Regions from separate parts of the Glaciecola sp. SC05 genome, predicted to be linked through region 1. Evidence: predicted binding sites of a transcription regulator. Region 1 holds the regulator's gene; the other holds the start of a gene.
The links. Region 1 encodes FNR, which switches genes on or off when oxygen is low (the NO sensors DNR and NnrR bind a similar motif). Its sites were predicted from a motif close to TTGATCTAGATCAA; they were not measured.

Region 2: the regulator FNR is predicted to act here: its motif matches at 4,600-4,613, upstream of ccoG (cytochrome c oxidase accessory protein CcoG).

Annotation. Positions count from the first base shown of each region.
Region 1 is NZ_JBGIYY010000002.1:188,988-196,461, reverse strand. It holds gene AB9H30_RS02695 (heavy metal translocating P-type ATPase) at 1-2,308, shown strand, start outside; gene ccoS (cbb3-type cytochrome oxidase assembly protein CcoS) at 2,316-2,582, shown strand; gene AB9H30_RS02685 (sulfite exporter TauE/SafE family protein) at 2,575-3,243, shown strand; gene fnr (fumarate/nitrate reduction transcriptional regulator Fnr) at 3,270-4,007, shown strand; gene uspE (universal stress protein UspE) at 4,130-5,035, shown strand; gene ttcA (tRNA 2-thiocytidine(32) synthetase TtcA) at 5,182-6,075, shown strand; gene rssA (patatin-like phospholipase RssA) at 6,098-7,018, shown strand; gene AB9H30_RS02660 (DUF2987 domain-containing protein) at 7,020-7,474, opposite strand, start outside.
Region 2 is NZ_JBGIYY010000007.1:43,975-51,448, forward strand. It holds gene AB9H30_RS07930 (TonB-dependent receptor plug domain-containing protein) at 1-1,660, opposite strand, end outside; cobalamin riboswitch at 1,733-2,006, opposite strand; gene AB9H30_RS07935 (serine/threonine protein kinase) at 2,101-3,087, opposite strand; gene ccoG (cytochrome c oxidase accessory protein CcoG) at 3,080-4,519, opposite strand; gene AB9H30_RS07945 (hypothetical protein) at 4,734-5,102, shown strand; gene AB9H30_RS07950 (DUF3016 domain-containing protein) at 5,232-5,795, shown strand; gene AB9H30_RS07955 (diguanylate cyclase domain-containing protein) at 5,870-6,799, opposite strand; gene AB9H30_RS07960 (GNAT family N-acetyltransferase) at 7,011-7,474, shown strand, end outside.

The DNA.
Region 1 (7,474 bases):
CAACGGTCTAGAAAGTTACTATGAATTTAGGACCGAACCGGCGGCGCGAGGCGATGCTGCGCTTGACAATACAATGGCTAAGTTAGCGGTCTATGACGAGCCTGAGTTACAGGAAGAATTTGTTTTTGATCAAGGTAAAGATAAGCAAATTCAACTCACTGTTGAAGGGATAACCTGTGCTGCTTGTGGTTGGCTAATTGAAAAGCAGCTCGCTAAAGTAAAAGGGCTCAAACAAGTTTCGGTTAATGTGTCTTCACGCAGAGCGCTAGTAACCTGGAATAATGACGAACTAAAACTCTCGGGCATCTTAGGCAAAATGAAGTCCATTGGTTACGAGTCACTGCCATTTCAGGCTGATAATCATGAAGCATCGTTTAAAAAAGAACAAAAAGCATACTTAAAAAAGTTAGGCCTCGCGGGCATAATGACGATGCAAGTAATGATGTTGGCCATGGGCCAATACTTTGATATTTTTGGTAATATCGACCCCGAAGCCATTGCTTATTTTAATGCGGTCAGCCTCCTGTTAACCACCCCCGTTGTGCTGTACTCCGGCAGTATTTTTTATGTGAGCGCCATCAAAGCCCTTATGGCGAAAGGCGTGAACATGGACGTTCCGATTACCATTGCCATTGTTGCTACTTATATAGCCGGAGTATTAGCGGTCAATAAAAATACCGGTGAAGTGTATTTCGAATCAATCTGCATGTTTGTATTTTTCTTACTGATCAGTCGCTATTTGGAGCATCGTGCGCGCCATCGAGCCTCAGAAATATCGTCAAATATGTTAAAACTAATTCCGGTAACAGCCGCGCGCTGGGAAAACTCCGAATGGGTCACCGTATTAGCAAAACAACTAGCTACCGGCGATAAAGTGTTGGTCAAGGCCGGCGAATCTATCCCGATTGATGGGATCGTATTAGAGGGCAGTTCAACTGCCGACGAGTCTATGCTGACTGGCGAATTTGAGCCAGTACGTAAGCGCGCAAACGATAAAGTGTTTGCCGGCTCTGTGAATCAACAGGGCAGTATTACTATTGAGGTCACAAGCAGTCTCAAATACGCGATGATGAATCAAATACTGCGTTTACAAGAAGCGGCCATGGGCAGTAAGCCCAAAATTGCCCTTATCGCCGATAAACTGTCTCGATATTTTGTTAGTGTAGTGCTGCTAGTAAGCGCCCTAACCTATTGGTATTGGTGGTCACAAAACGACCCGCATGCATTTTGGATTACGATTTCAGTATTGATTGCGACTTGTCCATGTGCCTTAGGATTAGCCACCCCATCTGCTTTGACCTGTGCAATGGCAAAACTTAATAAATTAGGAATATTGCTAAAACGCTCCGACGCGCTAGAACAAGTCACGCATGCCACCGATATTGTGTTTGATAAAACAGGCACCCTTACACAAGGCGCATTTTCTATTAGCCAACAGTGGCTCTCCACTTCGCCTAAGCGCATCAATCCGCCGCTAGGTGGCGAAGGTAAGTCTAACAATCCCCCTCATAATTACTTATTGGCTTTAGCCAGTTTTTTAGAAACTCGCTCGGAGCATCCAATAGCTAAAGCATTTACCGAACCCTTTGCTGAGTTTGGTTTCAATATCGAGCAGTATCAGATAGAAATTGGCAAAGGAATATCGGCTACAGTCAACGCTCATCAATGTTATATAGGGTCTAAAAAGTTTGTACTGAGCCAAACTGGTCAACAAGATACGTCTGAATGGGAGGGCGCGAATGTGTTGCTGGCTATCGAGCATCAAGTTGTTGCGGCCTTTTGGCTTACTGACACAATAAAAGACGACGTGAAACAAGTATTAGCTAACATTAAACAGTTCAATTTGAGTATTCTAAGTGGTGATGCACAGGTGAATGTCAGTCATATTGCAGAGCAGCTCAATATTCCCAATGCCATTGGCGCCTGTCCACCCGAAGCGAAACTCGCCTATATTAAACAGCAACAGGCACTAGGTAAGTCGATGATAATGCTTGGTGACGGCATTAATGATGCACCTGTATTGGCCGCCGCTGACGTATCTATTGCGGTAGGCAATGCATCTGATTTAGCCAAGAATGCCGCCGATATTGTCTTGCTCAATACCAAGTTAACCGCGCTTAATGACGTGCTGACGATGGCAGCGCGGACTAAACGAAAAATCAAACAGAACATTGCGTGGGCGCTCGGCTATAACATATCAGTGTTACCATTTGCCGTTATGGGCGTATTAACTCCTTGGCAGGCAGCTTTAGGGATGTCCTTAAGTTCAATAATAGTGGTATATAATTCCACTCGTTTAATGCGATAATACTGCGATGAGTATCATATTTGTTTTAATCCCACTGGCCATCATTATTGTATCTATTGCAATTGGAGTGTTTTTTTGGGCGGTAAAATCCAATCAATTTGACGATCTAGAACGTCAGGGCTACAGCATCTTATTTGATGACGACATTAAAAAATCTGATGTTGATGTGGCTGTAAAAGCAGAGCCAGAGCAAGGCCAAGCCTCCAGCGGAGCAGACATAGCAGCAAAACCCCAAAAACAGAATACCCTCAAGTCTACTGAGTCAAATGACTGAAATTGGCCTGCTATCAGCATTTTTGATGGGCTTAGCTGGCGGTGTTCATTGCATCGGCATGTGCGGAGGCATAGCAAGCGCATTTACGTTTGCAATCCCTAAACAAGCATCACCGAGTTTCTATATTGTTGCCTACAATGTCGGCCGGATTTTGTCCTATAGCGTGGCTGGCGCATTCACAGGTTATCTAGGGGCTATCGCCAGTAGCAGTATGACTACGACTTTACCTATTCTAACCTTGGTCAGTGCGTCGTTTTTGATTCTTCTAGCTCTTTATATTAGTAACTGGTGGAAAGGTTTGTCGTATTTTGAGCGGATCGGCGGTCATCTGTGGCGTAAAATACAGCCACTGTCAAAAAAGCTGTTACCTTTTAAACATCCGGGCTATGCCCTCGCTTACGGCATGGTTTGGGGCTGGCTTCCCTGTGGGCTAGTTTACACCGCATTAACTTGGTCATTAGCTTCGGGAAGCGCATTAAACGGTGCGTTGTTTATGCTGCTATTTGGACTAGGCACCTTTCCAGCGCTGATTGCTACAAGCCTGGGAGCCAGCTTTTTAGTGCCATTACTGCAACATAAGTTAACGAGAAATATTATAGCCATTAGTCTAATTCTTTTCGCATTTGTTTTGATTTTGCCAATAATTCAAGGTATAACATGATCTAAATATTTATAAGGAGTGTAGCGATGGGCAATAGTGCCGAGCTCTCCATCCACTGCCAAAGTTGCAGTTTTAGCCACCTTTGTTTACCGGTAAGTCTAAGCAAGACTGAATTAGAAAGCCTTGACGATATTATCGAACGTAAGCGCCCTCTTCATAAGCACGACAAACTTGTCAAAGCTGGTCAGGTCTTTCATTCCCTATATGCAGTGCGTTCTGGCTCATTTAAGTCATACATTAGTGATAAAGACGGCGTTGAACAAATTACGGGCTTTCATTTTCCCGGCGACATTATCGGTTTTGATGCTTTAAAAGACAATATGCATCAAAGCTACTCCCAAGCTCTTGAAACGGCGATGGTGTGTGAATTGCCCTACGACACATTAGACGCAGTATCTGAGCGTTACCCTGCATTACGTAAACAAATCATGCGTTTCATGAGTGCTGAAATCAAACACGACCATGATCTGATGATGCTGTTAAGTAAACGCAGCGCTGAAGAGCGCTTGTTGCATTTCATTAACGATTTATCGAAACGCTTTGACGAACGCGGTTACTCAGCCAAACAGTTTAATCTATCGATGACCCGTAACGAAATTGGCAATTATTTGGGTTTAACCGTCGAAACTATAAGTCGCTTGCTCACCCGCTTTCAAAAAGAGGGTTTAATTAAAGTAGATGGCAAACTCATTAGCATAGTGGATTTTGATGGTGTCAGGCAGCGTATGCCTGAAAGTGAAATGTCTTTTTCGGCATCTAATTAACTTTTTAACCCTTCATTGATCTAACACAAGGTGGCGGCATGCAGATGCTGACCACCTTTTTTATTGTGTTTTATACTAAGATCAACAAACCCTAGAGCTATAACCATCAGTGGAGAGCACATATGTTTAACTGTTCACGAATTTTAGTGGTATTTGACCCCTATCATGATGTTCAACCGGCTTTTGACAGAGCCTGTTTCCTAGCCAATAAACTGCATGCAAATATTCTGTTAGTCAGCTGTATTTATGATGAAACCTACGATATGACGAACTTTCTGAGCACTGACCAACGCGTGGATATGAAGGCCGCATTGATGAATGGTCAAGTTAAGGCCATGAATCAGTATATAAACAAATGTGGGGCGGTGAATGTAGAGATTAAATCAGTTTGGCATAAATCGCTATATCGCGGGATCATTGATACCGCAACTCACGAACACTGTGATTTAATTGTAAAAAGTTGCAAAGAACACAATAAAATCGCTCAAAAAATATTTACTCCGAATGATTGGCATCTGCTGCGCTTCAGCCCCATGAATGTATTGATGGTTAAAAACCACGACTGGCCTGAAAACGGCAACATAGTGGCTGCTATCAGCATAGATACAAATGACAAAGTGCATAATCTATTAAGTGAGCGAGTCACTCAGATCAGCGCAGATTTATCACAACTGGTAAAGGGTAGCTTACATTTAGCCAACACTTTTGCCGGCGCACCTATGCATGTTGCGATAGAGGTACCAAGTTTTAACGCTCAGGCATACAACCTTGATATCCAAGCAAAACATGAGAAAGAAGTGAAGGCAATTGCCAAACTGCACAAATTACCAGATCAAAATATACATGTTAGCGAAGGCTTACCTGAAGATGTTGTGCCCGGCCTTTGTGATAAGCTCGATGCAGAGTTACTAGTTTTGGGTTCAGTTGGCCGCAGAGGAATTTCAGCAGCCCTGTTAGGCAATACTGCGGAACATATTATAGATAGAGTCAACTGTGACACGCTAGTGATAAAGCCGCAGGTTCAATGAATTGGATATTTGACCACGCTGACTAGCTTTCTATCGATTTGCGCGCAATATTCACGCATGCAGTAGATGAAAAAACGCCGCAAATTTCGTATACTTGCGGCGTTTTCATTTTACTCAATGTTTTTAATACGGATAAAGCACAGACTATGTCAGTTAAGCCAAAAGCTACATACAATTTTAATAAACTGCAAAAGCGGCTTCGTCGTGAAGTGGGCAAAGCCATCGCCGATTTCAATATGATTGAAGACGGTGACCGCATCATGGTTTGCTTGTCAGGCGGCAAAGACAGTTACACTATGCTCGACATACTGCTTTATCTGCAGCGTATTGCTCCCATTCAGTTTTCGATTATTGCGGTCAATTTAGACCAAAAGCAACCGGGCTTCCCGGAGCACATTTTGCCTAATTATTTAAGTGAACTAGGCGTAGATTTTGAAATAGTGGAAGAGGACACCTACTCCATCGTATTAGACAAAGTCCCTGAAGGCAAAACAACCTGCTCACTTTGCTCGCGGCTGCGCAGAGGCATTTTATATAAGACCTCTAAAACTCTTGGAGCCACCAAAATTGCTTTGGGCCATCACCGTGATGATATGATTGAAACCTTATTTTTAAATATGTTCTATGGCGGAAAAATAAAGTCGATGCCGCCAAAACTGTTAAGTGATAACGGCGAGCATATGGTTATAAGACCGCTCGCATATTGCAAAGAGGTCGACATTGAGCGCTATTCACAAAACATGGCATTTCCGATTATTCCTTGTAACTTATGTGGTTCACAAGAAAACTTACAGCGCAAAAATATTAAAATGATGCTGCAAGACTGGCAGAAGCGCTTTCCAGGGCGCATTGAATCAATGTTCAGCGCCATGCAGAATATCGTGCCATCTCATATGCTAGATCATCAGCAGTTTGACTTTAAAAGTCTTGATACCAACACCATATTGTCTGGAGAAGGTGATATCGCATTTGATAAAGTCGACGTTCCAAAGTATTTCTCAGTGGACGAGCCCAGCGCCACTATTATTGAACTAAAATAAATCCATCAAATAAGGAGTTGTTGTGAAGATTGGCTTAGCGTTAGGCGCCGGTGCCGCTCGTGGTTGGGCGCACATAGGTATTATCAAAGCCTTAGAAGACATTGGCGTCAAAATTGATGTGGTGGCCGGCTGCTCTATCGGCGCATATGTAGGTTCGGCTTATGCAAGTGGCAAACTCACAGAGCTTGAAACATGGGCAAACACATTAACTGAATGGCAAGTTTTCGGCTTGCTCGGCGTAGGCTTTCGGCGTGGAGGCTTAGCCAGCGGTCAAAAGGTGTTTGAAAAGCATCGTGAAGAATTTTGTGCGCAAACCTTTGAGCTAATGGACAAACCTTTTACCGCTGTCGCAACCGATCTCTACTCAGGTAAAGAAGTCGCTTTTAATAAAGGCAGTATAAGCGAAGCAATCCAGGCCTCCTGCGCTATCCCGGCACTGTTTCCGCCTATCGAACATCATGGTCGCTGGTTGGTCGATGGTGCAGTAGTGAATCCTGTGCCGGTGAACCAATGCAGACAATTGGGCGCTGACTTTGTGATCGCAGTGAATTTGAGTGCTGATTTTCGACCGCAGCTAATCGAAAAATCAGAAAAGGAACACATTGCATCGCAAAAGAAAACCGATGAATTAATTAGTAAGGGCTCTAGTGGTTTTATGAAGCAGTGGTTTTCTCCCGCGCCCAAAGCTAACAAAATGGCTGCGCCAGGAATAATGGGTGTAATGAGCAGCTCATTGGAGATACTGCAAGCGAGAGTTACTCGCTCAAGGCTTGCAGGCGATCCACCCGATGTACTGATTGAGCCTCAGTTAGGTGACGTAGGTCTTTTAGAGTTTCATCGCGCAAAAGAACTTGCCGATAGAGGTGAAAGAAGCGTACAAAGGCTGGCAGAACAAATTGCTTACCAGCTTAATATAAAAAATGATGATGCTAAGAATACTTAGTTTAATTAGTAGCTAGCGCGGTTATGCGTAACGGTTCAATGGGTAAATTGATAGGCTTGCCAGCCTCAAAAAACGCTTCATTTAAGGTTAAGGTCCCCTGCGTGATTGTATATCCATTTTCCATGGTGCTAGTGTAGCTTTGGTCCTCAAACTGAACTACTAGGCCTTTAACCGTCGGCATCATAAAAGATAAGAAACTTCCCATTTCATTAAAAAACGCTTCGTACTGCTCTTTAATAAATACGAGCTCTTCAAAACTATAATAACGTTTGTTGTACTCTGGTTTAGTCTCAAGCTGCACAGATATATCGCATTGGTTGCTTGGTTCGCTTACATCAATATAAATCATGGCATCCGCTAAGCGAAGGGCCTTCTCTGATGGAATGGTAAAGCGATTTTCGCTAGATATTTCTAGCGGTATTTGCTGTTTTTGAGTGCTTATACGTGCAGAATTGA
Region 2 (7,474 bases), on a different contig from region 1:
GCACGTATATCTTATGCTGTTGATTGATATTGTGGGCTATCCAAGCAGAGCCAGAATGCCTTGCTCGGCGCAGTTCAGGGGCGTCAGCTTCGCTTGCATCTAAATAACCATAGCTTACTGCCCACTGCCAATTTTTAATGGCTTTGGAGAATTCAACTTCTACACCTTCTCGTTGGCTGTTACTGGCGCCGTTTTGAGCAGTGAAAAGCCCGGTTTCAGTGTCAAAAACAAAGCCAAGGATTTCATTTTCTAGTTCTGCACGATACCAAGATAGCTGCATCTGATAATCTTGCCAACTAGCATCAATGCCTAACTCAAAGGAATCAGACGATTCTGGTTTCAAGTTTGCGTTGCCTAAGAAAGTCCCTGGGAAAAACCCAAAACGTTCGGTAAACGTTGGGTTTTTCACAGCTTTGGCATAGCTTATAAATGCGCGTAAGCTATCAAATATTTGGTAATTTGCACCAACACGGTAGCTATCTGCATTGTTAAATTCATCGTTATTGTCATAGCGATAGCTAGCAGCAACTGAAAAGTGTTTTGTGAAGGATTTTTGTGCATCGGCAATAAACGATACGCTGCTGTTTGTTTGACGCTGATTTGGATCCCCAAAACCAATTGGACCTGCCTGTTCGAAGCGTTCATCGACCGCTTCGACACCAATGTTTATATGAGAGCGAGTAAATGCAAAGTTATGATTATAAACAAGACGCTGTTTCTCTCCTTTTGTAGAGCCAGAGAACACTTGATTTGAAAAGTTTTGATTTTCTTGTTCACTGTATTGATATGACAGACGTTGGGACCAAATGCTGTCTTGAAATGAATAGTCCCAGTTTAGCCCAACAGACATTTGCTCACCGTTGCTCACATTATCAGCATCGCTAATAAAGCCTGTGTTAAAGTCGGTGCTGTCAAAATCGCTGATATAGTCTACAAGCCTCAAGTTGGCCGAAAAACTATTGTAGGCTGAAAATTCGTAGCCTAACTTGGCATAGCCAGTGGTGTTTTTATAGCCGTCGACTTCATTTCCGGTCCGTGCAATATTTTCGCCTCGCGTGTCAAAATGGGAGGCGCTGATGCTATATCGCCATTTATCTAGGCGATTACCGTAGCTGGCTTGAACCTTTGAGCTTTGCTTATTGCCGTAGCTTAGGCCAATGTTACCCGCACCATGTTGTTCGGGCTCTTTTGATGTGATGTTGATGATCCCCGCAACAGCTGAACTTCCCCATAAAGCGCTTTGTGGGCCCCGTAGAATTTCAATTCGACTGATATTTGCTAGCATCAAATGTGACAAATCGATAAGCCCACCTTGGCCTAAGTCGTTTATTTCAACGCCATCGAGCATGACTAATATATGGTTACTTTCGGAGCCTCTGAAACGAATTTCACTTAGGGTGCCGGTTGGGCCTGACTGCGATATATTGACACTAGGCACAGTGCGCAATAAATCCGTTAGACTCAGGGCGCCGGAGGCTTCAATTTGTGGCGTGTCGATTACACTAATAGCGCCGGCTACAAATGCTTTCGCGATTGGCGTGCGGGCACCACTAATGCTTATGGTTTCAATGGCTTGTGATGAACTTGTCGGAGCGTTTTGTGCAAACACACTGGTGCACACGCTAACACTTAGTGTCAGCGCAATAATCTTTAATTTCATGGTATTCCTTGTCGTTGCTCCCACCGAGCAATGTCAATTGATAAGGTCTGCGAAACGCCTTTTAACGTAAAACGCAGACCACCCTGACAAGGCCGGTATCCGGGCTTACAACACTCAAGCAAAACCTTCCCATGCGGTTAAAAAGCACAGTGGTGGACGTACACAATATTGGTGTATATTTGCTGAATTTGACGATGCATGGTGATGAGGAGACATACTCATACCCATACATTGTCGGTTGCTTACCGTTGCGGGGGCAGCACAGGCGTTTAACCTGTTTCCCGTTTACCTCATATTAACTTTGTAATTGCGCGTTAATGTGAGCACCTTGACCACTCGCACTATACGTAAGTTTCGATATTACACAATGCTAATAAAGGTATGAATTATACGAAAATAAAAGAATAGAAAATGTCATAGCTGAGTGCTCGCTATAAACCCTATGGCATCAGGCTGAGAACGGGCTCATCTAATGCCGCAAACTGCTCTTTAAGCGCTAGAATTTGACCTTCCCAGTATTTATCTTCACCAAACCAAGGGAAGGCTTGGGGAAAGGCAGGGTCTTGCCAGCGTAGTGCCAGCCATGCCATATAGTGCACCATTCGCATCGCTCGCAAAGGCTCTATTAGATGAAACTCTTTGTAGTCTAGTTCGTGAAATTCTTCATAGGCGTTCACTAAAATATCGAGTTGTAAGAGCTGCTGCTGACGATCGCCGCTTAGCATCATCCAGAGATCTTGGATCGCGGGGCCGTTTCTGCAATCATCAAAATCCACAAATATAGGGCCATCGCGCCACAAAATATTGCCTGGGTGCACGTCGCCATGCAGACGAATTGCGCCTGAGCATTTAGCAATGGCTTGGGTATAGTAGCGAGTAGTGCGCTCAATTAATTGCTCAATGATAGTAAAGAACGGCGTGTGTAGATGGACTGGCACAATCTCATGGGATTTGAGTGTGGCAATGGGGGCTTCCAAATGCGTAGCAATGCTTATCGGCGGACGATGCGCAAATTTCGCTAGATGCGCAGTGCGATGCATTTTGCCAATTGTTCGACCGACTGACTCTAACTGGTCGAGGTTGTCTACCTCAAACTGTCGGCCGCCTACCGATGGAAACAAAGCAAATTTGTAGCCGTCGATTTGATGAAGAGATTGTCCATTGATGGTCAATGGAGCAACGACCTGTATATCTTCGTCATATAGCAGTTGGCTAAATTGATGCTCTTCAAGCACCTGTTCGTCTGTCCAACGCAGCGGGCGATAGAATTTAACCACATAGCGCTTGTTGTCTTCGCTAACAAATTGATAGACGCGGTTCTCATAGCTGTTGAGGGCTAAGAGTCCAGATGCGACTTGTACACCAAGACTCTCGATTCCGTCCAAAATCAGCTCTGGGGTGAGTTTCGTAAAATGAAATTCAGACACCGGTGAATATAAACGTTGTAGGCTCTTCAACTTCAATGATATCGCCATTATCGTCAACAGTACTGACATGGAAGCGAATCTTCTGTGTGCCAACTTCTAAATTTTCTGGCTCAGTAGCAACACTTATGGGCAGCGTAAAGACCTCACCACCGGATACCACCACCTCGGCATCACCAAAGTATCTAGCGTTGACTAAACCTTTCACATCTATGGTGTAGGTGCGCAACTGCTGAGACTTATTCAAAATTTTAAGCGTATACACATTTTCTATGAGTCCTTGGTTGGTTTCTCTATCGAGGGAGTTTCGGTCTCTTATAATATCTACTTCAAGCGGCACGCGCATAGCAATGTCGGCAATTAATAATCCAGACATTACCACCAAAACAATGGCATAGCCCACAAGTTTCGAACGGAAAATTTTAGTCGTACCACCTTTTAATTCGTGCTCAGACGTAAAACTAATTAGGTTTTTTTCGTAGCCCATTTTCTCCATAACGCCGTTACAAGCGTCCACACAGGCTCCGCAGTTGATACACTCGTATTGTAAGCCATTACGAATATCGATGCCGGTGGGACATACCTGTACACATAAGTTGCAATCTATGCAGTCGCCTAGGCCTTTTTCTTGCACTTGTTCAGGCGTCATTTTACGAGTACGAGGGCCGCGCTTCTCTCCCCGCTGCGCATTATAGGCAACAGTGTAGGTATCTTTGTCAAACATTGCAGATTGAAATCTTGCATAAGGGCACATGTGGGTACACATGATCTCGCGCATATAACCTGCATTTGCATAGGTGCAGAAGGTAAAAAACAGAACCCAAAATGCTACCCAGAAACCAGTGTCAAAGGTAAAAAAGTCTACAAACAATTCGTCAATTGGAGTGAAGTAACCGACAAATGTCAATGAGGTTAGCAAGGCCACTGTAATCCACGATAAGTGCTTTAAAGATTTCCGAATGAACTTGTCGACGTCCATTTTTCGTTCATCTAGCTTCATGCGTTTATTGCGTGCACCCTCTATTTTTTCTTCAAACCAAATAAAAATAAAGGTCCAAGTGGTTTGTGGGCACATAAAGCCACACCATACTCTGCCGGCAAAAGTAGTAATAAAAAATAAAGCAAACGCCGATACGATGAGCGTGTAGGCAAGGATGGTAAGATCTTGTGGCCATAAAGTAATGGCAAAAAAACTAAAACGTTGTTCGGCGATATCGAGGAGGACAGCTTGCTGGCCTTGATACTGAAGCCATGGGATCAGGGCAAACGTACCTAAAAATATCAGACCAAAAAAACGTCTAATATTCTCGAAGGTACCTTGAACAGCACGCACATAAATGCGGCTTCTAGCTGAGTAGTTGGGTTTAGTCGACGCATCTTTAGGCTTAACAATTTTGACTGGCGTAACGTCTTTGATGCGTATTTTTTCACTCATGCTTGGCTCCTAACTTTCGCAAAGCAATATTATCTATCGAAGAATGTTCGGCGATTATACCTATCTAAGCAATTGATTTGTTAACTGAGATCAATAAATATTCTTGCTTGTGTCAATATACGCAATCTTAGTTATAATTAGGTATAAGTATTCAGGCGGTTTTTTTGTGTAAACGGGTTATACTCTAAACATCAATAGGTGGGAGCAGAAAGCCTTGAAAATATGGCGTTGGATAATCAGTATCATCGGGGTTGTGCTAATAGTAGCTACACTCAGAACAACGGCGGCGCAAAACTTCTTTGGCGGTATTGCAGGGACTGTCGGCGGCTGGTTTAATGCTGTTCTTGATGCACCGGATAGAGCGCGACTAATGGCGCTGCAAGACAAGTTTATGCGCAACAACATGTCATTGAAGCCGCACCAAACTGATTATGTATTTGAAGTCACCGCTTCGCTCGACAGCGTCCGGACCTTTTACGCCTTGTATTGTGTTGAAAATGATAAAAACCCCTATTTATTTGGTAACAACCTCATGAAGTTTTGCTCTGATATACAGCAGTCAGATATATTATTGCCGGAATAAGCAAAAAACTTACAACACGGACTTTGTTGTTCAGAAACTGAACTATTTTTTTTAATATGATTCTTATTAATATCCGAGTAGATAGAGCGATGCCTATACCTGCTCATGATATTGTTCAGGAGAACCAAAATGAAACTTAACAAGTGTTGCACATCCATCACCGCACTGGCGGTATCTTTATTGCTTTTTAGTAATGCACAAGCTGGATCAGAAACGCAGCAAGTCAGCGAAGCGACTAATATTAAGATAGAGTTTATTGAACCGGAATCTTACACCGATATGCGCCCATCTAACGAATCGCGCAGTAGATATCACAAGCATGTATTGAGCAGTATTGAAGAGCACTTTGCCGAGTTGTCGGAAAATTTGCCAGATGGTCAGACACTGGATATTAAAGTCACCGATATTGATCTGGCCGGTGATACCAGAAGCCCTAGAATTCCAGTTGGATCGTTTATGTTTGATGTGCGAGTAATGGAAGACATCTTTTTCCCTCGAATCAAATTTAACTATGTCCTGAAAAATGCCGCGGGCGAGGTCCTGCAATCGGAAGACGTAAATTTAAAAGATATGGCGTATTTGAATCGAGCCGGTGTCGTTAGGCGCAACAGTGGTTCGTTTCCTTACGAAAAATTTATGTTGCAACAATGGTTTAAAGATACCTTTGAATCAAAAGCTCATTCTGCATCATAGTTGGTATAGATTCCCCTTCAGTTGCACCTTACAACCCGATGCCTAGCGGCATCGGGTTTGTTATTGATGGTGAATTAAGCCTCTAAAACAGGCTTGCGACTGACTCCGACTCGCATACGATATACAGAATATTTGTGTTTTCCTTTCTTTTTCGATGCAAAGGCAGCTTTGTCGGCATAGCCCACAATTGTCTTGTAGTTAATATCTTGCTGTAGGTCATTTTCGGCAAAACTAACGATGCCGATTGCCGTAGCAATAGACAAAATATGACCGTTTATGTCCTGTTTAATGTCGAGTTCGGCAAGAATCTGTCGGGCTTTTTTCACGGCATCCACTTCATACGATTTTGGCAACAATAAAGCAAACTCATCGCCCCCTAAGCGTCCAAAGGTATCCGAATCTCGTATTGTGCTCTGTACCACTTCGACAAAGGTTTTTAAGTATTCGTCACCGGTATTGTGACCATATTTGTCATTAATTTCTTTAAACTTATCTAAATCAAAGTACATAAACGCCAGTGGCTCGTTTTGGCGCCTAGCGGCAGCAATTGCCTGTTTGGTTCGGTCACTAAATAAATAGCGATTGGTTGCGCCGGTGAGAGTGTCGTAATGCGCTAAACGCTTAAGTCTGACGTCTTTTTTAAAGTCTCGCCTTAAGGTACTCAAAAGGTACTTTAAAATTTGCGGCGTTAAAGCATCGGTCGGAAAAGCGTCTAAAGTGAAGTGACGATACCCGCTTACGTCAAAGCTATCGAATGATTCAGAGAGAATTAATATCGGGCATGGCAATTCTTTCGCAGAATAGTATTTTGACAGCTGCCGTCTGAGCGCCGGAAACTGCTCTTGAGTTACAATAATAAACGCGGTCGAAAAGCTACACTCTTCAACTTCCAGTTCGTAACCTCGGCCTAAACAAATTACGGTATCTATTTGGCTGGTCATTTTTAGCGCACTGGTCAGCCATTCTCGTTCTCTGTCATTTTCATTGATCAGGAATATTTTCATCAGGTGACTCGGTATTTGCTTGTATCAATCCGTTGATGTTTTTTTATTATTATTCAACACAGATAGTACAAAAAATACACAATATAATCAAAGTTTAAGAATAGATCAGAAAACGCGCTCTTAAAAAAATGTAAACTTCTGTAGACTTATTATCACTTGAAGAGGCTATACTTCTTTGGTGTTGATAACAAAACAGGTTCACAAACAGCCCATGAGCGACCACATTCGTCAAATTTTTAATAATATAAATTGTGTTGAAGTAGACTTTAAGAACGCTTCGCATACAGATGCATTACTGACTTTGCTACAGGTTTATGCGACTGACCCAATGGGCGGCGGCGAGCCTATTGAGTCAAAGGTAACTGCTACGCTCATTACCGAAATGTCTAAGCGATCTCATGTGTTCTCAGTAATTGTTTTTGCCGATAAGGTTTTGGATTCATCACCGTCTGTATCGACTTTACCGATAGCATTTGCCAATTGCATCGAAAGTTTCTCGACGTTTAAAGGGCGTGCAGTGGTCAATATTCATGATTTTGCAGTTATACCCGAAGCCAGAGGGCACGGCATTAGTCAGCGACTGTTGCAATGTATTGAAGAGGTCTCTATTGCTCGTGGTGCATGCAAACTGACCCTTGAAGTACTAGAGGGAAATACAATTGCTAAGAATGCTTA